Regions from separate parts of the Streptomyces ortus genome, predicted to be linked through region 1. Evidence: riboswitches for the same ligand, from Rfam matches in the RefSeq annotation. Region 1 holds a riboswitch; the other holds the start of a gene.

Region 1 (14,040 bases):
GACGACGAGGGCCGCGCCGAGGTCGGCTACGACCTGGCCGTATCGGCCCGCGGCAACGGTTACGCCACCGAGGCCCTGCGGGCCATGTCCGCCCGGGCGCTGGCCCGCGAGGACGTCTCCTACCTGCTCGCGACGGTCGACCTCACCAACGCCCCCTCCCAGGGCGTCATCTCCCGCGCGGGCTTCACCCGGGTGGGCACGGTGGACGACGTCGGCGAGCAGTACGTGTACGAGCTACGCGGCTGAACCACGCAGCCGAGTTACGCGGCTGAACCACGCAGCTGGGTTACGCGGCTGAGCCCGGCCCCCGGGCTTCCGGCCGCCCCTTGGGCCTGCGCAGCCCGGACGCGTGCAGGACGCGTACGACCTCGCGGCTGCGCACCCGCACCGCGCCCTCCCGTACGGCGTCCTCGTACCGGTGCGAGGGGATGTCGTAGTGGTCGCGCTCGAAGGCGCGGGCGGGCACGCCCAGCCGCCGCGCGAACGCGTGCAGCTCGTCGAAGGACACATCGCTCACGAGGTGGGACCACATGCGCCCGTGCCCGGGCCAGTCGGGCGGATCGATGTAGACGGTCACGAAGAGGTCGCTCCGCTCCCGAGGGCGGGTCCGAGTGCGCCCACCGGAGCGACGCTCACACCGGCCTTGTGGCACACCCAGTGCGGGTCGGGCCCCAGTTCCGGCTCGATCTCCAGGGCATGCGGATCGCCGTCACCGCAGACGGGACACAGCGGCCAGCGCCCGTACGTCTCCAGCAACGCGTCCTGTACGTCCTGGGCGACCAGCCCGGCCACGTACGCGACGCCCTCGGGCCACTGCTCCACCCACCACCGCCGCTGCACGACGGACTCCTCGACCATCGACACGACATCGGCCTCCGCGACCTCCCCCGCCACGAGATCGGCGATCACCAGGGCGCGAGCGGCGTGCAGAGCCTGTTCGAGAGGCGCGACGGAGGATTCCATACATCCATTGTGCGCCAGCGCCCCGACGACCCTCTTGACCCTCCTCCCACCCGAAAATATCTTTCATGGGTGACCCAAGAAGTGAAGGAAATTTTCGCGGGCGATCCCCCGCCACCCCCCGCAGCCCTCGCCGCAAAGGTCCGCACCCTCGCCCCCTCGATGACCCGCTCCATGCAGCGGGTGGCGGAGGCCGTGGCCCACGACCCCGCGGGCTGCGCGGCCCTCACGGTCACCGGCCTCGCGGAACTGACCGGCACCAGCGAGGCGACGGTCGTCCGCACGGCCCGCCTCCTCGGCTACCCCGGCTACCGCGACCTGCGCCTCGCCCTCGCCGGTCTCGCCGCCCAGCAGCAGTCCGGCCGCGCCCCCGCCGTGACGGCCGACATCGCGGTCGACGACCCGATCGCGGACGTCGTCGCCAAGCTCGCGTACGACGAGCAGCAGACGCTCGCCGACACCGCGGCGGCGCTGGACACGGTGCAGCTGGGCGCGGCGGTGGGCGCGCTCGCGGCGGCCCGCCGTACCGACGTGTACGGCGTCGGGGCGTCCGGGCTCGTCGCCCAGGACCTCACCCAGAAGCTGCTGCGCATCGGGCTCATAGCCCACGCCCACAACGACCCGCATCTCGCCGTGACCAACGCCGTGCAGCTGCGGGCCAAGGACGTGGCGATCGCGATCACGCACTCGGGGGCCACCGGCGACGTCATCGAGCCGTTGCGGGTCGCGTTCGAGCACGGGGCCACGACGATCGCGATCACGGGACGGCCGGACGGGCCGGTGACGCAGTACGCGGATCACATCCTGACCACGTCCACGGCCCGGGAGAGCGAGTTGCGCCCGGCGGCGATGTCGTCGCGGACGAGCCAGCTGCTGGTGGTGGACTGCCTGTTCATCGGGGTCGCGCAACGGACGTACGAGACGGCGGCGCCGGCGCTGTCCGCGTCGTACGAGGCGTTGGCGCACCGGCACCGGAGTACGCCGCGTTAGGGCGAGCCCGTGGGCCCGCGCACCTCAGCGCGAGGACGAAGGATCGCGCCCCTCAGCGCGAGGACAGAAGATCGCGCCCCTCAGCGCGAGGACAGAAGATCGCGCCGTTCCCCGCGCCCCCCGGGAAGACAAAGACCGCACCGTTTGCCGCACCCTGAAGCCGTTTGCCGCGCCCCCGAAGAGGAGCGCGCCCCGTACCGGAAAGAGTCGCTGCACATGACCTCAAGCGCCGACGCCACCGACGCCCCCTCCCCTTCCCCTGCCGAATACCGCGATGTACGGGCCGAGTTGGAGGTGCTCACCACGGAGGCGTTCCGTCCCGAGCACTCCGACATCGACCGGCTGCCGACGCTCGACATCGCGCGGATCATGAACGGTGAGGACGCCACCGTGCCCACCGCCGTCGCCGCGCAACTGCCGGACATCGCGGCGGCCATCGACGCCATCGCGGAGCGGATGGGGCGCGGCGGCCGGCTCGTCTACGCCGGCGCCGGCACCGCGGGACGGCTCGGCGTGCTGGACGCGTCGGAGTGCCCGCCCACGTTCAACACGGACCCGGCCGAGGTCGTCGGACTGATCGCGGGCGGTCCGGCCGCGATGACGACGTCGGCCGAGGGGGCGGAGGACTCCGCGGAGCTGGCCGTCGCGGACCTGTCCGCGCTGGACCTCACGGCGGACGACACGGTCGTCGGCGTCTCCGCCTCGGGCCGCACCCCGTACGCGATCGGGGCGGTCGAGCACGCCCGCGCGCTCGGCGCCCTCACGGTCGGCCTGTCCTGCAACGCGGACAGCGCGCTCGCGGCAGCGGCGGAGCACGGCATCGAGGTCGTGGTGGGCCCCGAACTGCTCACGGGCTCCACCCGGCTGAAGGCGGGCACGGCGCAGAAGCTCGTCCTCAACATGCTCTCGACGATCACGATGATCCGGCTGGGGAAGACGTACGGGAACCTGATGGTCGACGTACGCGCCTCGAACGAGAAGCTGCGGGCGCGTTCACGGCGTATCGTCGCGCTCGCCACGGGTGCCTCCGACGAGGAGATCGAGGCGGCGCTGGCCGCGACGGACGGCGAGGTGAAGAACGCGATCCTCGCGATCCTGGGCGGCGTGGACGCGGCCACGGCCGCCCACCTCCTCACCACGTCGAACGGCCACCTGCGCGAAGCCCTGACGGCAGTCCCGCACGTCTAGAACCACTCACACCACCCCCGCCGCACTGTCAGTGGCTCGTGCGACGCTGGTGAAGCCGATCGGAAGGGACTCCAAGACCGTGAACCACGCGCAACTGACCGCCCTGGGCAGAGCCCTCCGCGTGCTGGGCGAGCACGGAGACGCCCTCTCCACCGAGATGCCGGACGCCAAGCTCCACGAGGTGAAGGCGGACCTGAAGCGCGCCCTCGACCTCCTGGACGAGACCGTCACCACCGCGGCCCCCACCACCCGCTGCGCGGAACACCCCACGGGCCCGGTCGACGAGGACGCCCCCGACCTGTGCCTGCTCTGCGAGACCCGCCGCCGCCTCGCCCGCCGCTCGAAGGTGAACGACTCGTTCCAGGACTCCTTCCCCCAGGGGCGCCAGGCGGCCCCGGGGGAGAGTTCCGAACGCACCACGTCCCGTTACGGTGTCCGGGGCGACCGGCCCCAGCCCCAGCAGCGCTGGCTCCCGGAGATGTGGACCGGCCAGGCCTGGCAGCTCTGCGGCACGCCCCGCCGCGACAAGCAGGAGGCCGAGCTGTATCTCGCCGCACAGCGCAGGACCCCTCGCCCGAGCATGGCCTACCGCCTGGTCCACGAGTTCACGGACTACGAGGTCCTGCGCATCTGGGGCACCCCCGTGAAGGTCGACATCGAACCGATGGGAAACCTCTAGAGCCGGAACGGATGCTGGGGCCGGTGCCCTGCGCCCGGTGCCCGGCGGCGCGGCGGCGCGGCGGCGCGGCAGTACGCGGTGCCGCCCTCGTCACCCAGGCCCGTCGGACGCGCCGCGCGGTTGCCGACTTGCGCGGTCCGCGCTCCCGCCCGCGGGGCTCAGCCCCGTCACCGCCAGCCGGAACAACCGGCCCGCCTCCGCCGCCGGGTCCCGGTGCTGCTCCGTGGCCAGCACGATGCCGACCGCGAGCGTGATCAGGTCGGCGACGGTGACCCCCTCCGCCACCGCGCCGTCCCGCGCGGCGCGGTGAAGCAGCGGATCCCCCGCCTCCTCCAACGCCCGCGAGCACGAGTTCTCGCCGAGATCCTCTCCCAGGCACTGGGTACGCGGCTGTCCGCGCCGGACATGACGGAGGAGGAGGCGCTGGCCGCGGGCATGCCGCCGATGGGCGCCTCGCACGAGCGCCTGAACGTGGTCGGCCAGCCCGGCCGCCCCCAGTACGCCAGGGACCTGGGCATCCCCCTGACCCCCTTCGGACAGTGGGCACAACACCACCTGCCCCCGACACCCTGACCGGGCCCCACCTGGGGGCTCCGCCCCCAACCCCCCGTTGCGCCGTTCCCCGCGCCCCTGAGTACCCAGGGGCGCGGGGAACGGCGCAGTCCCTTGCCTTTCGGCTTTTAGGGGCGCGGGGAACGGCGCAATCTTTCGCATTTAAGGGGCGCGGGGAACTGCGCAACCACCCCCGTCGGCCCCAGCCGAACGCGTACCCGAACCCGCCCCCGCACCCGCACCCCGCCCCTCAGCTGAGCGAGCGCAGCGCCCCCGCCTCGAACGCCCCCAGCTCCCCGAACCGCCCGCCCAGCACCTTCATGGCCCACTGCGGGTCCTGAAGCAGCGCGCGGCCGACCGCGATCATGTCGAACTCCTCGTTCTCCAGCCGGTCGAGCAGGTCGTCGATGCCCTTGACCGGCGCACCCTCCCCACGGAACCCCTTGAGGAAGTCCCCGTCGAGGCCGACCGACCCGACGGTGATGACGGGCTTGCCGGTGAGCTTCTTCGTCCAGCCGGCCAGGTTCAGGTCGGAGCCGTCGAACTCCGGCAGCCAGTAGCGCCGCGTCGACGCGTGGAAGGCGTCCACACCGGCCGCGGCGAGAGGGGCCAGCAGAGCCTCAAGCTCCGCCGGCGTCTCCGCCAGGCGCGCCTTGTAGACGTCCTGCTTCCACTGCGAGTAACGGAAGAGGACGGGGAAGGCGGGCGAGACGACCGCCCGCACCGCGGCCACGATCTCCGCGGCGAACCTCGTACGGGCGACGAGGTCCCCGCCGTACCCGTCCGTGCGGCGGTTGGTGCCCGCCCACAGGAACTGGTCGAGCAGGTAGCCGTGCGCGCCGTGCAGCTCGACCCCGTCGAAGCCGATGCGCTCGGCGTCGGCCGCAGCGTCGGCGAAGGCCTGGATGACGTCGTCGAGGTCGGCCCGGGTCATCTCCTTGCCCTGACCGGCGGTGCCGTCCAGGCGCAGGCCGGACGGGCCGACCGCGGGCGCGTCCGCGAACGGGGGTTCACCGGCGGCGCGCACCATGCCGATGTGCCAGAGCTGAGGCACGATCGTCCCGCCCGCCGCGTGCACGTCCGCGGCGACCTTCGCCCATCCGGCGAGCTGCTCCTCCCCGTGGAACCGCGGGACCCTGTCGCTGTTCCCGGCCGACTCGTGGTTCACGTACGTGCCCTCGGTGACGATGAGACCGACACCGGCCGCGGCGCGGCGCGCGTAGTACGACGCCACGTCCTCCCCCGGAACGCCGCCCGGCGAGAACTGCCGGGTCATCGGCGCCATCGCGATCCGGTTCGGAACGGTCAGACCGTTGAGGGCCACGGGCCGGGAAAGAACCTCGGCGGCGCGGGAGGCGGAGGGGGCGACAGTCACGTGGGGACTCCTCGTGGGGGGGGGAGGGAATTGCACATCCCACCGGGTATGTGCATACGCATAAACAACTCCCCGAACAACCAACGTGGCCCGCAAGGCATTCCGCCTCCCCCCGCGCCCACCTCTGTGACCCCGGCCACGATCCCGGACCCGGCCCGCACACAATCCGGAACGGCCGAGGGCGGCACCCCTGGAGTGGGGTGCCGCCCTCGGTTCGTGCAGCTGGGGTGGAGCGGTGCCGCGGCAGCGGTGGGTGCGTGCCGTGGCGGTGGGCCGCCGATCCGTTGCCGGATCAGAAGTCCATGTCACCGCCCGGCATACCGCCACCGGCACCGGCACCGGCCGCGGCCTTCTCCGGCTTGTCGGCGATGACGGCCTCGGTGGTGAGGAACAGCGCGGCGATGGACGCGGCGTTCTGCAGGGCGGAACGCGTGACCTTCGCCGGGTCGATGATGCCCTCGGCGATCATGTCCACGTACTCACCGGACGCGGCGTTGAGGCCGTGACCGACGGGCAGGTTGCGGACCTTCTCGACGATGACGCCACCCTCGAGACCACCGTTGACGGCGATCTGCTTGAGCGGGGCCTCCAGGGCGAGCTTCACGGCGTTGGCGCCGGTCGCCTCGTCACCCGTGAGCTCAAGCTTCTCGAACACCGAGGAAGCCTGGAGCAGAGCCACGCCACCACCGGCGACGATGCCCTCCTCGACGGCCGCCTTCGCGTTGCGAACGGCGTCCTCGATGCGGTGCTTGCGCTCCTTGAGCTCGACCTCCGTGGCGGCACCGGCCTTGATGACGGCCACGCCGCCGGCCAGCTTCGCCAGACGCTCCTGGAGCTTCTCGCGGTCGTAGTCCGAGTCGGAGTTCTCGATCTCGGCACGGATCTGGTTGACCCGGCCCTGGACCTGGTCGGCCGAGCCGGAGCCGTCCACGATCGTGGTCTCGTCCTTGGTGATGACGACCTTGCGGGCACGGCCCAGCAGGTCCAGACCCGCGTTCTCCAGCTTCAGGCCGACCTCCTCGGAGATGACCTCGCCGCCCGTGAGGATGGCGATGTCGCCGAGCATGGCCTTGCGGCGGTCACCGAAGCCCGGAGCCTTGACGGCGACGGACTTGAAGGTGCCACGGATCTTGTTGACGACCAGCGTCGACAGCGCCTCGCCCTCGACGTCCTCGGCGATGATCAGCAGCGGCTTGCCGCCCTGCATGACCTTCTCGAGGAGCGGGAGCAGGTCCTTGACGTTGGCGATCTTCGAGTTGGCGATCAGGATGTACGGGTCGTCGAGGACGGCCTCCATACGCTCCATGTCGGTGGCGAAGTACGCCGAGATGTAGCCCTTGTCGAAGCGCATACCCTCGGTGAGCTCAAGCTCGAGACCGAAGGTCTGGGACTCCTCGACGGTGATGACGCCTTCCTTGCCGACCTTGTCCATCGCCTCGGCGATGAGCTCGCCGATCTGGGTGTCGGCGGCGGAGATGGAGGCCGTGGAAGCGATCTGCTCCTTGGTCTCGACATCCTTGGCCTGCTCAAGAAGGGCACCGGAGACGGCCTCGACGGCCTTCTCGATACCGCGCTTGAGGGCCATCGGGTTGGCACCGGCGGCTACGTTGCGCAGACCCTCGCGGACCAGCGCCTGGGCGAGCACGGTCGCCGTGGTCGTTCCGTCGCCGGCGACGTCGTCCGTCTTCTTGGCGACTTCCTTGACCAGCTCTGCGCCGATCTTCTCGTACGGGTCTTCGAGCTCGATCTCCTTGGCGATGGAAACACCATCGTTGGTGATCGTGGGGGCGCCCCACTTCTTCTCTAGGACGACGTTACGGCCCTTGGGGCCAAGGGTGACCTTGACGGCGTCGGCGAGCTGGTTCATCCCGCGCTCGAGACCGCGCCGTGCCTCCTCGTCGAACGCGATGATCTTGGCCATGTGAAGTGGTCCTCCCGGACTGGGGTGGAATCTCCAGGACCGCGCCCGCGCCCGCGACGGACGGCCTGCAGACCTCGTGGTTCCTTGCCCCACCCGGCCTGCGGGCCTCACTGACCCGGTCCTCGTTGTCACTCTCACCTTCAGAGTGCTAACGCCAATGATTAGCACTCGACCCATGCGAGTGCAAGCGCCTCTCGATGATCCGCAGGTGGGAGGGGGTGCGAGGAGAGGGCGCAGGATGACCTTGAAGCGCCCGCGCCCGCGCCCGACCCCGATCCCGACCCGGACCTGACCAGGACCCGCCCCGGACCCGCACCCGGACCCGGACATGCCGAAGGGCCCGTACCCGGGAGGTACGGGCCCTTCGGAAGAAGAACGTCGCTGCAGTAAGTCGGCGCGTGCTTCAGCCGGTCGCCAGCCGGACCATGTCCGCCTGCGGCCCCTTCTGGCCTTGCGAGATCTCAAAATCGACCCGCTGACCCTCTTCCAGGGTGCGGTAGCCGTCCATCTGAATCGCGCTGTAGTGGACGAATACATCCGCACCACCGTCGACCGCGATGAAGCCGTACCCCTTCTCCGCGTTGAACCATTTGACGGTGCCCTGAGCCATGCCTAACTCCCCTATTACTGGCCCTTGCACAGACCCGCACTTCGCGGATCCGGGTCAGACCTCACCCCCCAACGGTTGGGGGTGTGCGCCGGAACGCGTCGACCGCGGCTGAATGTATCCGTCCAACTGCCCTCTGCAACAGGTCAATCCGACGAGAATTCCGGGCACGGATGATCGGAAATATGTGAAGCATTTACGAAGATTCAGGGCAAGTCGGGCCCGGTAAATGCCATAAATGGCTCAAAATGAACAGTTACTTTGGCTGCTTCTTGGCGGGTCCCGGGCGCGAACTCTCAAGCGCCGACCTGGAGAAGCGGAGCAGCTTCCCCAACTGTACCGCGCTCAACCATACAGAATTGCCCCCTCCGCTTCGGGCGCGGAGAGGGCAATTCGACGAACGGGGCGGGCGGTTCAGCCGCCGGCGACCGCCGGGATGATCGAGACCCCGACGCCGTCCGGCGTGGCCGTCTCCAGACCCTGCTCGAAGCGGACGTCGTCGTCGTTCACGTACACGTTGACGAACCGCCGCAGCTTGCCCTGGTCGTCCAGGACACGGGCCGCGATACCGGTGTGGTTCTTCTCCAGATCGGCGATGACCTCGGCGAGGGTCGCCCCTTCGGCGGCCACCTCGGCCCGACCACCCGTGTAGGTACGCAGGATGGTGGGGATACGGACGTTGACGCTCACGGGACCTCCAACAGGTAGGGCAGGTAGGGCTGCGGTGCGGTGCGGGCGGACGGCGATCAGGACCCGAGCCCGGCCTCGTGGAAGGAATCGAGGTTCGGACGGATGGTCGCGGTCAGCCCCGTGTCGGAGGCCACGGCGTCCAGCGTCTTCAGACCGTCCCCGGTGTTGAGGACGACGGTCGTCAGCGTCGGGTCGAGCAGCCCGCTCTCGATCAGCTTCTTCGCGACCCCCACCGTCACCCCGCCGGCGGTCTCCGCGAAGATCCCCTCGGTCCGCGCCAGCAGCTTGATCGCGTCGACGACCTGGTCGTCGTTCACGTCCTCCACAGCCCCGCCCGTCCGGCGGGCGATGTCGAGCACGTACGGCCCGTCGGCCGGGTTCCCGATCGCGAGCGACTTCGCGATCGTGTCCGGCTTCTGCGGGCGTACGACGTCGTGCCCGGCCTTGTAGGCGACGGACACCGGTGAACAGCCCTCGGCCTGGGCACCGAAGATCTTGTACGGCCTGTCCTCGACGAGGCCGAGCTGGATCAGCTCCTTGAGCCCCTTGTCGATCTTCGTCAGCTGCGAACCGGAGGCGATCGGCACGACCAGCTGGTCCGGCAGCCGCCAGCCGAGCTGCTCACAGATCTCGTACGCCAGGGTCTTGGAGCCCTCCGCGTAGTACGGCCGCAGGTTGACGTTGACGAAGCCCCAGCCCTCGCCGGCCGGGTCGCCGATCAGCTCGGAGCAGAAACGGTTCACGTCGTCGTAGTTGCCCTCGATGCCGACGAGCTCGCCGCCGTAGACCGCGGCCATGACGACCTTGCCCTGCTCCAGGTCGTGCGGGATGAACACGCAGGAACGGAAACCGGCCCGCGCGGCGGCGGCGCCCACCGCGCCCGCCAGGTTGCCGGTGGAGGAGCAGGAGAGGGTGGTGAAGCCGAAGGCGCGCGCGGCCTCCAGCGCCTGGGCGACGACGCGGTCCTTGAAGGAGTGCGTCGGGTTGCCGGAGTCGTCCTTGACGAAGAGCTTGCCGGCGTCGACGCCCAGCTCACGCGCCAGGTTGTCGGCCTGGACGAGCTTGGTCCAGCCGGGGTTGATGTTCGGCTTGTCCGCCACGTCCGCGGGGACGGGCAGCAGCGGCGCGTAGCGCCAGATGTTCGCGGGACCCGCTTCGATCCGCTTGCGGAGTTCCTCGGTGTCGTAACCCGAGAAGTCGTACGCGATCTCCAGCGGGCCGAAACACTCCTCGCAGGCGAAGACCGGACCGAGCGGGACGCGGTGGCCGCACTCGCGGCAGGAGAGCGCGGCGGCCGGACCGAGGTCGACGGCGTTCGCGGAGCCCGCGGCGGAGGCGGACACGGACGCGGGGGTGGAATTCGTGGTGCTTGCAACTGTCTGCGCAGCCATGGAGGCGAGGCCCTTTCCTCATCTTCCTCACGACGCACTTCGCCATGAGACGGATTTGGCACCTTCCCGAGCCGGGAGCCTCGCGGCGCTGATCGGCGATGTTCGACGACGATCAGGACGAGACCGGCTGGAGGGTTGCCGGGGCTTCAACGGGCCGTATCCCTCTGCCCCTCTGGATGAGCGGTATTCAGTTGTGGTCCTGCATGTGTGGTCCTGCACGTGATTTTAGTTGTCCGCGCAACGACCCCCGACATGCGATGGTCATCAGCGTTGTTCAAGACTGTAACCGACGGCATGGATGGTGGAGAGAGCCGTCCGAACCGCGAGATGACCGCCACACCGGTCCGCGTCGCGGCGGGACGCACGCATCCCGATGAACGCAAGGGAGAGCCGCACGTGCTGGAAGACGTCGAGCGCTGGCTGAGCACGCGCTCCTGGTCCGTCGAGGACCGCCCGCTCAAGAAGCTGATCGCCGCGAAGCGGTCCACCGGCTCCACGGTCAGTGTCGTACTGCCCGCGCTCAATGAGGAGGAGACCGTCGGCGAGATCGTCGCCGTGATCCGCCGTGAGCTGATGACCACGAGAGTGCCGCTCGTCGACGAGGTCGTGGTGATCGACTCGGGCTCGACGGACCGCACCTCTGAGGTCGCCGCCGCCGCGGGCGCCCGTGTCGTGCACCGGGACGAGATCCTGCCCCGGATCCCGGCCGTCCCCGGCAAGGGCGAGGTGCTGTGGCGCTCGCTGCTCGTCACCCGCGGGGACATCGTGGCCTTCGTGGACGCGGACCTGAAGGAGTTCTCGGCGGACTTCGTCTCCGGGATCGTCGGGCCGCTGCTCACGGATCCGGGGGTCGACCTCGTCAAGGCGATGTACGACCGTCCGCTGGGCTCGGCCGCGGGTCAGGGGGGCCGGGTGACGGAACTCATGGCCCGGCCGCTGCTCAACATGCACTGGCCGCAGCTGGCCGGCTTCGTCCAGCCGCTGGGCGGGGAGTACGCGGCCCGCCGCTCGCTCCTCGAACGGCTTCCGTTCCCCGTGGGGTACGGCGTGGAGCTGGGCATGCTGGTCGACTCGCTGCACCTGGTGGGGCTCGACGCCCTCGCGCAGGTCGACGTGGGCGTGCGGAAGCACCGGCACCAGGACGGGCAGGCGCTCGGACGGATGTCCGCGGCGATCTACCGCACGGCGCAGCTCCGGCTGGCCCGCGGGCACATGATCCGGCCGTCGCTGACGCAGTTCGTCCGGGGCGAGAACGGCTTCGAGCCGCGGACACACTCCGTCGACCTGGAGGAACGCCCCCCGATGACGGACATCAGAGAGTACGTGACCCGCCGCGCGGCCTAGCGGGGCGCGGTTCCCCGCGCCCCCATCAGGGGCGCGGGGAACGGCGCAATCTTTCGGCTTTGGCTCTCAGGGGCGCGAGGAACTGCGCGACACCCCCGTCCACGGCGAGTGGAACGTTTGAGCGGTTGGAGCTGCGGCTAGATTTCGAGTCATGGCTCCCACCCACGGCACACACCCCGTCCTCGTCGCGTCCAACCGCGGCCCGGTCTCGTACACGAAGGACGAGTCCGGCGAGCTCACGGCCAAGCGCGGCGGAGGCGGACTCGTGTCGGGCCTCTCGGCCATCGGCCCCGACGCCGGCGCCCTGTGGGTCTGCTCGGCCCTCGGCGACGGCGACCGCGAGGCCGTCCGGCGCGGCGTGAGCGAGGACGGCGTCCGGATGCTCGACATCGACGCCGACACCCACGCCGCCGCGTACAACGGCATCGCGAACTCCGCGCTGTGGTTCGTCCACCACATGCTCTACCAGACCCCCCTGGAACCCGTCTTCGACGCGGGTTTCCGGCGCCAGTGGGCGGCCTACGAGACGTATAACCAGGCCTTCGCCGAGGCACTGGCCGAGGAGGCGGCGGACGGCGCCGCGGTCCTCGTGCAGGACTACCACCTGACCCTCGTGCCGCGGATGCTCCGTGAGCTCCGTCCCGACCTGCGGATCGGGCACTTCTCGCACACCCCGTGGGCCCCCGCCGACTACTTCCGTCTCCTCCCGGACGACATCGCGGCGAAGGTCCTGCACGGGATCCTCGGCGCCGACCGGGCCGCGTTCCTCACCCGGCGGTGGGCGGACGCGTTCACGGACTGCTGCCGGGCCGTGCTGGGGGACGACTTCGACCCGGACACGCGGATCGGCGTGCACGGGCTGGGCGCCGACGCGGACTTCCTGCGCGAGCGCTCGCACCGGGAGGACGTCGACGAGCGGATGGCCGCGCTGCGCGAGCAGATCGGCACCGCGCCCGACGGCAGCGCCCGGAAGACCATCGTGCGGGTGGACCGGACCGAGCTGTCCAAGAACATCGTGCGCGGGCTCCTGGCCTACCGCGAGCTGCTGGAGGACCGGCCCGAGTGGCGGGAGCGGGTGGTGCACGTGGCGTTCGCGTACCCGTCGCGGCAGGACCTCGCGGTGTACCGCGACTACACGGCCGAGGTGCAGCGGGTCGCCGACGAGATCAACTCCGCGTACGGGACGGACGGCTGGACGCCGGTCGTCCTGCACGTCAAGGACGACTTCGCGCGCTCACTCGCGGCGTACCGGCTGGCCGACGTGGCCCTCGTGAACCCCATCCGCGACGGTATGAACCTCGTCGCGAAGGAGGTGCCTGTCGTCTCCGACGACGGGTGCGTGCTGGTGCTGTCGCGGGAGGCGGGGGCGTACGAGGAGCTGGGCGACGACTCGGTCGTCGTGAACCCGTACGACGTGTCCGGTACGGCGGAGGCGTTGCACGAGGCGTTGCTGGTGCCTGCGGGGGAGCGGGCCGAGCGGACCAAGCGGTTGGCTGCGGCGGCGACCGCGCTGCCTCCGGCGCAGTGGTTCCTGGACCAGTTGCAGGCGGTGCGCTCCGCGGGGGCGGGGGGCTGAACCGATCTGGGGGCGCGCCGGTTCCCGCGCCCCTGAAGGGTTCAAGGCGAAAAGACTGCGCCGTTCCCCGCGCCCCTTATGGGGTCAGCCTTGCTGCCAGGGTTGTCAGTAGGTGGGTGACCCCCTCCGGGCCGTCGACCACCAGGTCCGCGCGGTCCGCCAGTTCGGTCACCTCTGTGCTGCCGCTGCAGACCAGCAGGCCGGGGATGCCGTCGGAGCGTAGTTTCTCGACGGCGGCGAAGGCCGGCAGGTCGCCGAGGTCGTCGCCGACGTACATGACCGACTCGGCGCCCACCTCGCGCACGTACTCGCCGAGGGCGACGCCCTTGTCCATGCCCGCCGGACGCAACTCCAGGACCAGCCGCCCCGGTTCGACGATCAGGCCGTGCTTCTGCGCCAGCCGGGCCAGCGGTTCGCGCAGTGCCTCGAAGGCGGCCTGCGGGTCCTGGGCGCGGCGGGTGTGGACCGCGACGGCCCGCCCCTTCTCCTCGATCCAGCTGCCCTGCCAGGCACCGATGCCGTCGAGGAACCCGGGCAGTTCCGCACGGGCCGCGGCCACGCCGGGGTGCGGCGCGGGAGCCCGGACCGTACCGGTGACCGCGTCCCAGCGCTCCGCCCCGTAGTGACCGAGCACGACGAGGTGGTCGAGGCCCGGCACCCCGGCGAAGCCGCCGTACCGGACGGCTACCGACGCGGGCCTGCCGCTGACGACGGCCACCGACGCCACCTTCGGGGCCAGCGCCGCGAGGGCGGGTACGGCGTCCGGG
Region 2 (14,040 bases), 620 kb from region 1:
AGCCCCGTGAGGCCCGCCAGCAACAGCCCCACGACCCTCTTCGGCGCACGTCCACGACCAGCCACGATTCTGATCGTACGGCGCGGACCGCGACGGGTCAGGGGCGCGTGACGGCCGAGACGGGCATCATGCCCACCGGGTCGTAGCGCACCGCGGCACCCGGGTAGGGCGCGTGGACCACCTGCCCGTTGCCCACGTACATCCCGACATGGCTCGCGTCGTCCCGGTAGGTGACGAGGTCACCGGGCTGCGCCTGGGAGAGCGGCACCTGCCGTCCGGCGTGCGCCTGGGCCTGCGAGGTGCGCGGCAGACCGACCCCGGCCTGCGCGTACGACCACTGGGTGAGGCCCGAACAGTCGAAGCCGGAGGGGCCGTTGGCGCCCCAGATGTACGGGCGGCCGACGGCGGAGCGGGCCGCGGCGACGGCTGCGGCGGCGCGGCCCGAGGACGGGACGGCGCCGGTGAGGTCGGGGGTCCGGCCGGAACGGGAGGTCCGGTCGTAGGCGGCGCGGTCGGCGTCCGGCATCGAGTTGAGCAGCCGCCGCGCCTTGGCCAGCTTCCGCTCGACGGTGCGTTTGTGGCGGGCGACGGCCGCGCGGCTGCGGTCCAGTTCGGCGAGCTTGCCGGTCGCCTCCGCGCGTTCCTGGGCGAGGTCGCGCATGGCCGTCTGCAGTTTCCTGAGCTCCCCGGCCTGGCGGACGCCGATCCGGTCGAGCGCGGCGGCCTTGTCCAGGTACTCGTCGGGGTCGTCGGAGAACATCAGGGCCAGCGAGGGGTCGAGGCCGCCGGAGCGGTACTGGGCCCCGGCGAGCGAACCGAGCGCGTCCCGCATGGTGTTGACGCGTTCCTGATGCCTGGCGATCCGGTCCTGCGCCCTGTCCACCTCGTCGTGCAGGAGATCGGCGCGCTCGTCGGCCTTGTTGTACGACTCGGTGGCGTGCTCCGCCTCCTCGTACAGGCGGTCCACCTCCGCGCGGTTGTCGTCCTGCGGTGCGGCGCCGGCCGGCAGGACGCCGAGGGCCGCTGCCGCGACGGTCAGTACGCACAGGGTGGCGCCTTTGGCGCCCCGGTCGAAGCCGGACGGTACAAGGCGGCGATGGGACCCCACAGGAAGCCGCACTCCCTTCCGCTGACGGACCCCCGGAGTTGGGGGAAACGCGCCAGACAGTAGTCGTGCGACTACGCGGTGGCCAAAGACCCATCCGGGTACACAACGCGGCGCCCCGCCTCAGACGCAGGTCATGGGCGGGGCGCGGGGTCAGCGGCGGTCACCGGAATTCGCCCGTTCGGGCGGCGTGGCGAGCGGCCTCCGGGACATTCCCGAGGCGCTGGGATCAGACGCGGACACCGAACTGGAAGGAGCCGATGGTGCTCATCGACTCGAGCCGGACGACGGCGCCGGGCTTCGGCGCGTGCAGGACCACGCCGTTGCCGGCGTACAGGCCCACGTGCGCGAGGCTGTTGAAGAAGACCAGGTCGCCGGGCTTGAGGGCGCCGCGGCCGATCTTCACGCCGTCGTTCTGCTGCGTGTAGGTGGTCCGGCTTATGGACTGGCCGGCCTGGTTGTACGCCCACTGCGTCAGACCGGAGCAGTCGTAGGAGTTGGGGCCGCTGCCACCGGACACGTACGGCTTGCCCATCTGGGTCTTCGCGGCGGCGAGGGCGGCGGCACCGCGCTCGGAGGCGGGCGCCTCGTTGCCGAGCTCGACGCGGTCCCCGGCGTCACGGCTGGCGCGCGTGTCGGCGGTCTTGATGGCCGCCTGCTCCGCGGCCGTCAGGGTGTTGAGGAGCTGGCGCGCCTTGGCGAGCTTCTCCTGGACTTCCTTCTTCTTCTGGCCCAGGGTCTTGCGGGTGTCGGAGAGCTCCTTGAGCTTGCCGGCCGCTTCCTGCCGCTGCTGGGCGAGGACGCGCTGCTTGTCCTGGACCTTCTTCAGCGCCTCGACCTGCTGAGCGCTCAACTGGTCGATGGCGGACGCCTTGTCGAGGTAGTCGTCCGGGTCCGAGGAGAGGAACAGCTGCACGGAGGGGTCGACGGCGCCCGTGCGGTACTGGGAGCTGGCCATCAGACCGAGGCCGTCACGCATGGAGTTGAGATCGTCCTGGCCGCGGGCGACCTGGTCCTGGAGGGTGTCGATCTCCTTCTCCAGCTTCTCCTGCTTCTCCTCGGCGCCGTTGGCACGGTCCGTGGCCAGCGCGGACTCTTCGTAGAGCGCGTCGACCTTGGCCTTGACCTCGTCCTTGCCGGGCTTCTCGCTGGGGGCGGCGTTGGCAGCCTGCGAGCTGAGAGCAACGGCGGCAGCGGCGGCGGTGGTGAGCACGGTCACACGGGTGCGGCTCGGCTGCTTCGGTCGACGGTGGGACGCCACGGAGGCGAGCTCCTTCATTACCTCAGCCGCCCACCGAAGACGCCGGTTGGCGGTGCCCCTCCACCGTCACTCCCGATGAGTGATCACCCGAGTGGAGGTTCGACGCCTGACCCTAGTGACCACCTGTGATCAGTTCAAATCCTCCCCGGAAAAATCTCGGTCACCGATCGCATTCTTTACAATCAACTCACGTGCAGTAACGCTCGCTTGACCCTACGTTGCGTGAAGGTTTCGCCAACTCGGGCAAGACGACCATGTGTTGCTCTTGGCGCGTACGAGACCCATGGGGCGTACGGGACATAACGACGCCACGGCCGGGCAAAGCGGCGAGGGTGCCCAGAAAGGGCGACGCTCAACCCCTCGAAAGGCGCTTGAGCAGCACCACGGAGGCCACCGGACGGGCACCCGCGCTCGCCACGCCGTCGGCCACCTCGCGGTCCGTGGAGACGACGATGACGGGCCGTCCCGGCGGTTCGGCGCGCACCAGCTGGCGGATCAACTCGTCCGCGGTGACACCCGGCTTGGAGAACAGCACCCGTACCCCGCGCGGCGGGGCCAGCAGCACCGGGGCGGCCAGTTCGGCCCCGTCGAAGACACAGGTGACCTCTGCGCCGGTCTGCGCGGCGAGCTGCGAGAGCTGGCCGAGGAGCCGCAGCCGCTGCTTCTCCAGCGGCATCTGCGGGTAGCCGGTCTTGGTGACGTTGTACCCGTCGACGACCAGATGCGCCTGCGGCAGCGCGAGCAGCTGGTCCAGGACGGCGGGATCGCTGTCGGACAGCGCACGGGCCGCGATGTCCTTCGGGGTCATCCGCCCCGGCTCGACGGCGTCGACGGTCTCCGCCGGCCGCACCGACACCGGCGGCAGGGCGAGTTCGCGCCGCAGCCCCTGAGTGGCTTCCAGCACGGTGTCCAGGAGCAGCCGTACGCGCATGTCCTCGACGCTGCGCCCCTCGCGCGCCGCGCGGCGGGTGGCCTCCAGGGAGCCCTCGACCTCACCGAGCCGCTGCTTGAGCCGCCGGCTCTCGCTCTCGGCGGCGGACACCTGAGCCTGCCCCTCGCCGCGCACGGCCTCCATCTCGCCGCGCAGCTTGCGCAGGGCCGCCTCACCCCGTTTGACGTCGCTCAGAGCCCCGCGCAGCTTGCGGTGAAGCGATTCCGCTTCCTTCTTGGCCGCGTCGAGTTCGGTGCGCAGCCGCTCCGTCTCGGTCCGGGTCTGCCCCCGGGCCTCGGCCAGCTCCTCGCGCAGCCGCTCCAGCTCGGCGCGGTTCTCCTCGTCGACCCGCTCGGCGTCGGCCCGCAGGGCCTCCTCACCGGCGGCGGTGACCAGCTTCACCCAGCCCGTGGGGCGCAGCACATAGGCCGCGGCCGCCACGTCCAGCGGGTCCGCGGCCGGGGGCGGCGAGCCCGAGTCGAGAGCGCCGGCCAGCTCGGGCTGGGCGTCTCTCAGCTTCTCGGCGATGCGCTGTCTGAACAGCGGATCGGTCTCCATGGCCGCCGCCATAGCGGTCCCCGCGAACTTGGCACGACGATTGGGGGCGAACCGGGCGTACTGCCGCAGCTGGGTGGGCAGTTCGGCCACGGTCAGCCCGCCGAACCCGTCCGACACGATCTGTACGACCCTGCGGCGCACCCCGTCGGGCAGCGGACGGTCGAGCACCTCGGCGTCGCCGTCGTCCGGCTCACCGCCTGTGGTCTCCACCATCCTTCACCCCATCGTCCGTGCGGGGCCCGCTCCTGTCAGGAGCGGGCGCCCGGCCTGTCCACCAGTTCCACCTGATCCACCGCGTTGCACCACCGGCAGCGCACGGAGTCGATGGTCTCACTGACCACGTCGCGCTCCTCGACCTTGGGCTCCCCGGCCAGGTCCAGATGTACGTACTCGACGACCTTCGACGAACGGGTCACGTCGAATCGGGTGAGGTTGCCGCAGAGCGTGCAGCGCCACCGGGTCTCGGCCGTCGGGAGGGGAACCGTCATCGTGGCAGTCGCTCTCTTTCCGTAAGTCCTCGTGCCGCACGGGATTCCCCGGGGCGTGTGGCTCGTAACCCTACGGCCTGGCGGGTACTCGACGCCCGTCCACCGTGAGCGGCGAGGCGCTCTGTGCGGTTCGGTCCCGTTACGTCATGCTCTGTTCATGCTCGGCAACTGGGGTGGACCCGGCAACAGGACCGTCAGGACGTTCAGGGCGATCGGAGCGGCCCGGAGCCAGTCGGCGCCGGTGACCTACGGACTGATCGCCCTGTGCTGCGCGATCTTCCTGATCAGCCCCGCCTCGGGGCTCAGTCCCTCCTACGGCACCGGTGACGAGCTGCTTTCCGCGCAGCGGGCCTATTTCGAACGGTGGGGCGTGGTGCCCGTCGAACTGTTCGACGGAACGCTGCGGGCGCTCGGGACGCCGGCCACCGCGCTGTTCGTGCACGGCAGCTGGCTGCATCTGCTGGGGAACATGCTCTTCCTCTACGTCTTCGGGGCGATGGCCGAGGAGAGGATGGGCCACGTCGAATTCGCCCTCTTCTACGTGGGCTGCGGCTACCTCGCCCTGCTGGGCTACGCGGGCGTCCACGCCGACTCGGCGCAGACACTCGTCGGCGCGTCGGGGGCGATCTCCGCGGTCCTCGGCGCGTTCCTCTACCTCTTCCCCAAAGCCCGCGTGACCAGTCTCTTCCCGTTCCTCTTCTTCCTGCCGCTGCGATTTCCCGCGTGGGTGGTCCTGCCGTTCTGGGTGTCCCTGCAGTGGCTGGCCGCGGGGCGCGCGTCGCAGGGCCCCGGAGTCGCCTATCTGGCGCACCTGCTGGGCTTCTCCGCCGGGTTCCTCTACGCGTGGGTGCGGTACGGGCGTCCGGCTAGAGTGAAATCCCCAGCGACGGCCACCGAGGGAGAAAACCAGCCGTGATCACCGCGATCGTGCTCATCAAGACCAGCGTGGACCGGATCCCCGAGATCGCCGAGTCGATCGCGGCGCTGGACAGCGTCAGCGAGGTGTTCTCCGTGACCGGGACGTACGACTTGATCGCCATGGTCCGGGTGAAGGCCCACGACGATCTCGCCGACGTCATCCCCGGCATGATCAGCAAGATTCCGGGGGTCGAGGGGACGGACACGCATGTGGCGTTCCGGACGTACTCGCAGCACGACCTGGAGGCGGCGTTCGCCATCGGGGGCGACAACTAGGGTCCCGGGGGCGCGGCCCCGCCTTCAGGGGCGCGGGGAACGGCGCAATCTTTCAGGGCGCAGCCCGTCAGGTCGCCGGGACGCAGCGGCCGTTCTCCGTGCGGTAGGTCCAGCCGGCGCCGTTCGCGACGAGCTGCTTGACCGCTCCCACGAAGCGCGTCACGTGCTCGTCGGGGGTGCCCGCGCCGAAGCTGACCCGGATGGCGTTCAGGGACTTCTCGCCGGGGGCGGCCTCGGGGGCACCGCACTCGCCCTGGGACTGCGGGTCGCTGCCGAGGAGCGTACGGACCAGCGGGTGGGCGCAGAAGAGGCCGTCGCGGACGCCGATGCCGTACTCGGCGGAGAGCGCGGCGGCGAAGTGCGAGCTGTTCCAGCCCTCGACGACGAACGAGATGACGCCGACGCGCGGGGCGTCGTCGCCGAACAGCGAGAGCACCCGGATCTCGGGCACCTCGGCGAGGCCCTGCCGGACGGTGGCGACGAGACGCTGCTCACGGGCGACCAGCGTCTCGAAGCCGGCCTCGGTGAGGGCCTTGCAGGCGGAGGCGATGGAGTAGGCGCCGATGACGTTGGGCGAGCCGGCCTCGTGCCGTGCGGCGCTCTCGTGCCACTCGACGTCCACACCGCCGTCCGTACGCCGTGACACCTTCTTCGAGGCACCTCCGCCGGCCAGGTACGGGTCGGCCTCGCGCAGCCAGTCGAAGCGTCCCGCGAGCACGCCCGAGCCGAACGGCGCGTACAGCTTGTGGCCGGAGAAGGCGACCCAGTCCACGTCCAGCTCCCGTACGGAGACGGGGTGGTGGGGTGCGAGCTGGGCCGCGTCGAGCACGATCCGGGCGCCGTGCGCGTGGGCGGCGGCGGCCAGCTCCCGTACGGGCCACAGCTCACCGGTGACGTTCGAGGCGCCGGTCACGCAGACGAGCGCCGGCCCGTACGGGTCGCGCGCGGCGAGGGCCGTCTCCAGCGTCGCGACGGCCTCGCCCGGGGTGCGCGGGGCGTCGAGGTAGGTGACGCGGGCGTCCCGCCAGGGCAGCAGCGACGCGTGGTGCTCGGTCTCGAAGACGAAGACCTGGCAGTCGGCGGGCAGGGCGGCGGCGAGGAGGTTCAGCGAGTCGGTGGTGGACCGGGTGAAGACGACCTCGTCGTCGTCGCGGCAGTCGAGGAACTCGCCCACGGTCCTGCGGGCGTTCTCGAACAGGTCCGTGGAGAGCTGGGACAGGTATCCGGCCCCGCGGTGCACGCTGCCGTAGTACGGGGCGTACGCGGCCACGTCGTCCCAGACCCGCTGGAGGGCGGGGGCGCTGGCGGCGTAGTCGAGGGCCGCGTAGGTGACCTCGCCGCCGGTCACGAGCGGAACGGTGACGTCTCGGCCGAGCACGGGCAGGGACCCCGCGGTGTCGGTGTCACAAGGGGCGGTCCGGTCGGCGGCAACGGTGGAGACAGACATGGCGAACTCCTGTGTGAGGCAGGCGAGATCGCTGTGCGGGCGGACGGGGCCCGGCACAGAAAAGGTGAAAGGGGTACGCGGAAGTGGGGCTCGGCGCCCTATCGCATTCGCTTGCTCATGAAAGGCTCCCTCGAACGACCAGGACCCCTGGTGTGTCCGCTCCAGCGAGCGGTGAGGGGTCCGCGCTTGCCGTAGACCTCACTGCCTACGACCTGGTCTTCACCCGGGGCACCCCGCCACGGACGGAGGGTTGCCGGACAGTCGGCCGGGGCCTGTTGACTGTCACTCATGACCTGCCAGCATCTTGCCATACGATCACGGGGGCGCAACCCCCGCGTCCGTATGCCGGGACGGCGTGAGTGCGGTCCACCGCCTGGGGGCTCCGCCCCCTCTCCCCCGTCGCGCAGTTCCCCGCGCCCCTGAAAACCTGGGCTTTCAGGGGCGCGAGAACTGCGCGATCGTTTGAGCCGGCCCCCGCCGACCGGCTACCTGCTGGTCGCGGCCACCCACCGCTCCAGCGTCCGAAGCGCCGCCCCCGAGTCGATCGCCTCCGCGGCGCGAGCCATCCCCGTCCGGATCTGCTCGGCGAGCGGTCCCGGGCCGGGCGAGAGCGCCACCAGCGCCGCCGCCGAGTTGAGCAGCACGGCGTCCCGCACGGGCCCCCGCTCGCCCGCCAGCAGCCGTCGGGCGACATCCGCGTTGTACGACGCGTCGGCCCCCCGCAGCGCCTCCACGGGCACCAGCTCGATCCCCACGTCCCGCGGGTCGAAGGCCTCCTCGCGCACCTTGCCGTCCCGCACGATCCACACCCGGGACGTGGCCGTGGTGGTCAGTTCGTCGAGGCCGTCGTCGCCGCGGAAGACCAGCGAGGAGTTGCCGCGCTCGGCGAGGACGCCGGCCACGATGGGCGCCATGGGCGCGTGCGCGACGCCGACCGCCTGGGCCCTCACCCGGGCCGGATTGGTCAGCGGGCCCAGGAAGTTGAAGGTGGTGCGGATGCCCAGTTGCCCGCGCGCCGCCGCCACGTGCCGCAGCGCCGGGTGGAACTTCACCGCGAAACAGAAGGTGATCCCGGCCTCCTCGGCCACCTCCGCCACCCGTCGCGGGGTCAGCTCCAGGTTGACGCCGAGCTTTTCGAGGACGTCCGAGGCGCCGGACGCGGAGGACGCGGCGCGGTTGCCGTGCTTGACGACCTTGGCCCCCGTACCGGCGATCACGACGGCCGACATGGTGGAGATGTTGACGGTCTTCGCGCCGTCGCCGCCCGTCCCGACGATGTCGACGGTGTCACCCGGCACCTCGATCACGTTGGCGTGCGCGTACATCGTGCGCACCATCCCGGAGATCTCCTCGACGGTCTCGCCCTTGGCCCGCAGGGCCACCGCGAACCCGGCGATCTGCGCGTCGGTCGCCTCGCCCCGCATGATCAGGTCCATCGCCCAGGCCGTGTCGTCGGCGCTCAGGTCGCGTCCGTCCAGCAGGCCGTTCAGGAGGGCGGGCCAGGAACGGCCCGCCGCGAAGTCGCCTCCAGCGGGGGTCACAGCACTCATCTGCCGCTCCTGGGTTCGTGTGCGTGGATGTGGGTCCACCCTATCCAGCCCCCGGGACGGCAAAGAGCCCCGTCCATGCAATGGACGGGGCTCCTGCCGTGGCGAACAGGTGGTGATCAGTGGTGGCCGTGGCCGCTCGTGATCTCCTTGTACTCCTCGGCGGTCGGCTTGGGGATCTGGCCGTCCTCACCGAAGTAGGCGGTGCTGAGCTTCGCGCGGAGCTTCTGCGGGCCCTTCACCTTGCGCTCGACACCGTTCTCGTCGACCGTCGGGCCGATCTCGGCCGGCTGGTACTGCTCGTGCGCCGTGAGGGTGTGCATGGCCTCCTGGCTGAGGGGCTCGTGCACCTCGACGAACTCACCGTGCGGCAGGCGCTTGATGATGCCCGACTCGCGGCCGTGCAGCACCTTGTCCTTGTCCCGGCGCTGCAGGCCGAGGCAGATCCGCTTGGTGGCGATGAACGCGAGCACCGGTCCGAGGAAGAACCCGATCCGGACGAACCAGGTGACCGTGTTGATCGACAGATGGAAGTGGGTCGCGACGATGTCGTTGCCACCGCCGATCAGCATGATCATGTAGGCGGTCACCCAGGCGACACCGAAGGCCGTACGGGTCGGGGCGTTGCGCGGGCGGTCCAGGATGTGGTGCTCGCGCTTGTCCCCGGTGACCCAGGACTCGATGAACGGGTAGAGCGCGATGAGCGCCAGGAAGACACCGAAGATCACCAGCGGGATCAGTACACCGAGGACCAGGGTGTGGCCCCAGATGTTGATCTCCCAGCCGGGCATGGCGCGGATCAGACCCTCGGCGAAGCCCATGTACCAGTCGGGCTGGGCGCCCGTGGACACCTGGTCCGGCCGGTACGGCCCCAGCACCCAGATCGGGTTGATGGACGCGACCGCGGCCAGCATGGCGATGAACCCGAAGACCAGGAAGAAGAAGCCTCCGGCCTTGGCCATGTAGACCGGCAGCAGCGGCATGCCGACGACGTTCTTGTTGGTCTTTCCGGGACCCGCGAACTGGGTGTGCTTGTGGTAGAAGACCAGGATCAGGTGGCCGACCACGAGCCCCAGCATGATGCCGGGCAGCAGCAGGATGTGGATCGAGTAGAACCGCGCGACGAAGTCGCCGCCCGGGAACTCCCCGCCGAACAGGAACATCGAGATGTAGGTGCCCACGATCGGCATCGACAGGATGGCGCCCTGGGTGAAGCGGACGCCGGTGCCGGAGAGCAGGTCGTCGGGGAGCGAGTAGCCGGTGAACCCGGTGAACATGCCCAGGACGAACAGCAGGAAGCCGAACAGCCAGTTGATCTCACGCGGCTTGCGGAACGCGCCGGTGAAGAAGACGCGCATCATGTGCACGAACATGCCGGCCAGGAAGACGATCGCCGCCCAGTGGTGGATCTGCCGGATGAGCAGCCCGCCGCGGACGTCGAAGCTGATGTCCACCGTGGAGGCGAACGCCTCCGACATCAGCTGCCCCTGGAGCGGGACATAGCTTCCGTGGTACTCGATCTCGTTCATCGAGGGGTGGAAGAACAGCGTCAGATACACACCCGTGAGGATGATGATCAGGAAGCTGTAGAGGCAGATCTCGCCCAGCATGAAGGACCAGTGGTCCGGGAAGATCTTGCGCATGTTGGCCTTGGCCAGGGAGTAGATCCCCAGCCGGCCGTCGGCCCAGTCGGCCACGCGCTCGCCGGCCGGTGCCTTCTCTCGCGAACGTCCCGGCGCGCCGGCGCCCGAGGGGTTCGGGGTGGTCGTAGTGCTCATCCGCGCTCCCAGAAGGCAGGACCGACGGGCTCTTCGAAGTCGCCGTGCGCCTCGAGATAGCCCTCGTCGTTCACACCGATGCGCAGCTGCGGAAGGGCGTGACCGGCCGGGCCGAAGATCACTCGGGCACCGTCGGAGAGGTCGAAGGTGGACTGGTGGCACGGGCAGAGGACGTGGTGCGTCTGCTGCTCGTACAGGGAGATCGGGCAGCCGACGTGGGTGCAGATCTTCGAGTACGCCACGATGCCCTCGTGGGACCACTCAAGTTCCTGCTTGTCCTTGATGTTCTCCGGCTGGAGCCGGACGATCATCAGGGCGGCCTTGGCGATCTCGGTCTGGAAGTCGTGGTCGTGCTCCTCCAGGCCCTCGGGCTTGGCGAAGGTGAGCGAGCCCACGGCGACGTCGGAGGGGCGCAGCGGCTCGTCGGTGTTCATGTTGACGAGCAGCTTGCCCTTGGACCACAGCGTGTGCCGCAGCTTGTCCTCCGGCAGCGGACCGAGGTCGCGCAGCAGGACGATGCCGGACAGCGGGAAGAGGGTCAGCGCGCCGAACATCGTGTTGCGGATGAGCTTGCGGCGGCCCAGCGCCGACTCCTTGGCGCCCTGCTTGAAGTCGGCCAGGACCTTGGCCTTGACCTCGGGCTCCGCCGCGATGGGGTGGCGCTCGTCGGCCATCTCCTCGTCGGACATCAGGGTGCGGGCCCAGTGGACCGCGCCCGCGCCGATGCAGAACAGCGCCAGGCCGAGCGTCATGCCCAGGGCGAAGTTCAGACCGCTGATGTGGCCGAGCGGGAAGATGTAGACGATCCGGTCGGCCGGGATGGTCACGAAGGACGCGATGAAGCCGACCGTCGCCAGCATCGAGAGCGTGAACAGCAGGGCGACCGTGCGCTCGGAGCGCTTGGCGGCCCGCTCGTCGATGTCCTGGATGCGGTGCTCGTGCGGCGGCAGACCAGGATCCGCGAACGGATGCTTCTCGTCCGGCACGCTCACGTCACCGTGCGCGTGGGCGTGCTGGTCGGCGGCCCGCTCGGCGGGCAGGTTCTCTTCTGGAATGTCTTGGCTACTCATGACTTCTTGGCCTTTGCGGTCCGGGCGGCGACCCACACGGCGACGGCGATCAGCCCGCCGAGACCGAAGATCCAGCCGAAGAGACCTTCACTGACCGGCCCGAGGCCGCCCAGCGCCAGGCCACCGGGGCTCTCCGATTCATCGCCGTTGACCGCGTCGAGGTACGCGATGATGTCCTTCTTGTTCTTCTCCGTCAGCGTGGTGTCGGGGAAGGACGGCATGTTCTGCGGGCCGGTCTGCATGGCCTCGTAGAGGTGCTTCGGGTCGACACCCTCCAGCGTCGGGGCGTACTTGCCGTTGGTCAGCGCACCGCCCTTGCCGGTGAAGTTGTGGCACTGCGCGCAGTTCGTACGGAAGAGCTCCCCGCCCTCGGCGATGTCCGCGCCTTCGGGGTTGTACTGCTCCTCGGTCGGCACGTTCGGACCGGCGCCCAGCGAGGCGACGAACGCCGCGAGCTGGTCGATCTCCGCCTGCGTGTAGATGACCTTCTTCTTCGGAACCTGCGCGCCAGGCTGCTGGGCGGGCATGCGGCCGGTGCCGACCTGGAAGTCGACGGCGGCGGCGCCCACGCCGACCAGGCTGGGACCGTCGGTCGAGCCCTCACCGCCGGTGCCGTGGCAGCTGGCGCAGCCGACGGCGTAGAGCTTCTTGCCCTCGTCGATGGCGAGGGACTGGGCGGATGTGTCGGCCTGTGCCTTGTCCGCGGGCGCGAACGCGGTGTACAGCCCCCCGGTGGCCGCCAGCGCGAGGAGTAGGACGACGACCGCCGCCAGCGGATGGCGTCGTCGTGCGGAGAGCTTTTTCACGGATTACCCCGGTGTCAGGATCTTCAGCGTCGGTGCTTCTGGAATGTACGCGGGAACTGGCCCGGCTACTTGATCATGTAGATCGTGGCGAAGAGGCCGATCCAGACGACATCGACGAAGTGCCAGTAGTAGGACACGACGATGGCGGCGGTCGCCTGTTCGTGCGTGAACCTGCGGGCCGCGTAGGTGCGCCCGAGGACCAGCAGGAAGGCGATGAGACCACCCGTCACGTGCAGGCCGTGGAAGCCGGTGGTCAGGTAGAACACCGAGCCGTACGGGTCGGACGAGAGCGAGAGGCCCTCGTGCTTGACCAGCTCGGTGTACTCGTACACCTGGCCGCCGATGAAGATCGCACCCATCACGAAGGTGACGATGAACCACATCCGGAGCTTCTTCACGTCCCCACGCTCGGCCGCGAACACGCCGAGCTGGCAAGTGAGGGAGGAGAGCACCAGGATCGTGGTGTTGGTCGCCGAGAACGGGAAGTTCAGGGCGGACGCCATCTCCTTCCAGTGGTCGGGACCGGTCACCGATCGGAGGGTGAAGTACATCGCGAAGAGGGCCGCGAAGAACATCAGCTCGGAACTCAGCCAGATGATGGTTCCGACGCTGGTGAGGTTCGGCCGATTGACCGACGGGTGCGCGTGCCCGGTATCTACTGTCGTTGCTGTCGCCACGACCGACATTATGTCGGTCGCTTATCCCGCCCTCACCTCGGGGGGTGCCGTTCGGGGTGTCTGTGGGGTGTGTCCAGCCCATATGGCCCATCGAAGCCCTGTCCGAACCGGTGTTGACGACGTGATCGAGGGAGTAGCATCCGCGCATCGGACCCTGTCCGTCTCTGTATCTGAAGTCTGTACGGCATGTCCCCACGACGCTGACGTCCCGGAGGAAGAATGCAGCCGACCGCAACGGTGCTGGTCTACAGCGACGACTCCAACACCCGCGAACAGGTGCGGCTCGCCACGGGGCGCAGGCCCGCCACCGACGTCCCCCAGGTGGAGTTCATCGAGTGCGCGACCCCCGCGGCGGTCATCGCGGAACTCGACCGCGGTGGCATCGACGTGTGCGTGCTGGACGGCGAGGCCGTTCCGGCGGGCGGGATGGGCATCTGCCGGCAGATCAAGGACGAGATCTTCAACTGTCCTCCGGTGCTGTTGCTGATCGGCCGGCCCCAGGACGCGTGGCTCGCCACGTGGAGCCGGGCCGAGGCGGCGGTGACCCTGCCGGTCGAGCCGGTGGAGTTCGCGGCCGCGCTGGCGGGGCTGCTCCGCAGCAGGGCCGCCCTGAGCGCGTAGGCGCCGTCTCGGAGGGCGTGGCGGGGCGGCTGCGGGCCCGTCGTGGTTGGTCGCGCAGTTCCCCGCGCCCCTGAAGGCAAAAAATTGCGCCGTTCCCCGCGCCCCTGAGGGCGGGCCCCTGAAGGCGGGCCCCTGCGGGCCGCCCTATGCCGGTTCCGGGGTGAGTCTCAGGCGGGACTCCGGGGACGGGCCTTCCGGGGTGCCGGCGGTGAGGGCGCTGCCCTTGCGCCAGTTCTTCCAGGTGAGGTTCCAGTCCCCGAAACCGTTGCCGAACGGGTCCATCATGTCGCCGTACGAGTTGACGACCTTGACGATGTCGCCGGCGCGGAACGTGTCGAAGAACCACTCGGCGTTGGCGGTGCTCATGCCGGTGCAGCCGTGGCTCACGTTGGCGGCCCCCTGGGAGCCCGCCGACCAGGGCGCGGCGTGCACGTACTCGCCGCTCCAGGTGACCCTGGTGGCGTAGTAGACGGGCAGGTCGTACGAGTCCGCGGTGCCCTCGGCGATGCCGATGCTGGTGCCGCGCATCCGTACGAAGTACTCCTTGCCCAGCACCA

The links. Region 1 has a riboswitch for S-adenosylmethionine ahead of thrC (threonine synthase). Riboswitches for the same ligand answer to the same signal wherever they lie in the genome.
Region 2: it holds a riboswitch for S-adenosylmethionine, as region 1 does, so the genes downstream of both, K3769_RS09630 (aminotransferase class V-fold PLP-dependent enzyme) here and thrC (threonine synthase) in region 1, are expected to answer to the same signal.

What each region holds. Positions count from the first base shown of each region.
Region 1 is NZ_JAIFZO010000002.1:2,049,989-2,064,028, reverse strand. Features, by position in the region: gene K3769_RS12440 (GNAT family N-acetyltransferase) at 1-246, shown strand, start outside; gene K3769_RS12435 (DUF4031 domain-containing protein) at 287-577, opposite strand; gene K3769_RS12430 (DUF8819 family protein) at 574-963, opposite strand; gene K3769_RS12425 (MurR/RpiR family transcriptional regulator) at 1,033-1,950, shown strand; gene murQ (N-acetylmuramic acid 6-phosphate etherase) at 2,167-3,138, shown strand; gene K3769_RS12415 (hypothetical protein) at 3,218-3,817, shown strand; gene K3769_RS12410 (SbtR family transcriptional regulator) at 3,908-4,276, opposite strand; partial or broken gene K3769_RS12405 (NmrA/HSCARG family protein) at 4,172-4,390, shown strand; gene K3769_RS12400 (NADH:flavin oxidoreductase) at 4,620-5,744, opposite strand; gene groL (chaperonin GroEL) at 6,037-7,665, opposite strand; gene K3769_RS12390 (cold-shock protein) at 8,069-8,275, opposite strand; gene K3769_RS12385 (MoaD/ThiS family protein) at 8,687-8,962, opposite strand; gene thrC (threonine synthase) at 9,019-10,353, opposite strand; SAM riboswitch class I at 10,369-10,536, opposite strand; gene K3769_RS12375 (glucosyl-3-phosphoglycerate synthase) at 10,750-11,697, shown strand; gene K3769_RS12370 (alpha,alpha-trehalose-phosphate synthase (UDP-forming)) at 11,849-13,273, shown strand; gene otsB (trehalose-phosphatase) at 13,350-14,040, opposite strand, start outside.
Region 2 is NZ_JAIFZO010000002.1:1,426,546-1,440,585, forward strand. Features, by position in the region: gene K3769_RS09595 (hypothetical protein) at 1-65, opposite strand, end outside; gene K3769_RS09600 (C40 family peptidase) at 98-1,108, opposite strand; gene K3769_RS09605 (C40 family peptidase) at 1,335-2,366, opposite strand; gene K3769_RS09610 (NYN domain-containing protein) at 2,719-4,068, opposite strand; gene K3769_RS09615 (hypothetical protein) at 4,104-4,343, opposite strand; gene K3769_RS09620 (rhomboid family intramembrane serine protease) at 4,501-5,259, shown strand; gene K3769_RS09625 (Lrp/AsnC family transcriptional regulator) at 5,256-5,537, shown strand; gene K3769_RS09630 (aminotransferase class V-fold PLP-dependent enzyme) at 5,605-6,984, opposite strand; SAM riboswitch class IV at 7,162-7,278, opposite strand; gene trpD (anthranilate phosphoribosyltransferase) at 7,470-8,534, opposite strand; gene qcrB (cytochrome bc1 complex cytochrome b subunit) at 8,651-10,309, opposite strand; gene qcrA (cytochrome bc1 complex Rieske iron-sulfur subunit) at 10,306-11,379, opposite strand; gene qcrC (cytochrome bc1 complex diheme cytochrome c subunit) at 11,376-12,185, opposite strand; gene ctaE (aa3-type cytochrome oxidase subunit III) at 12,251-12,871, opposite strand; gene K3769_RS09660 (DNA-binding transcriptional response regulator) at 13,082-13,483, shown strand; gene K3769_RS09665 (L,D-transpeptidase) at 13,628-14,040, opposite strand, start outside.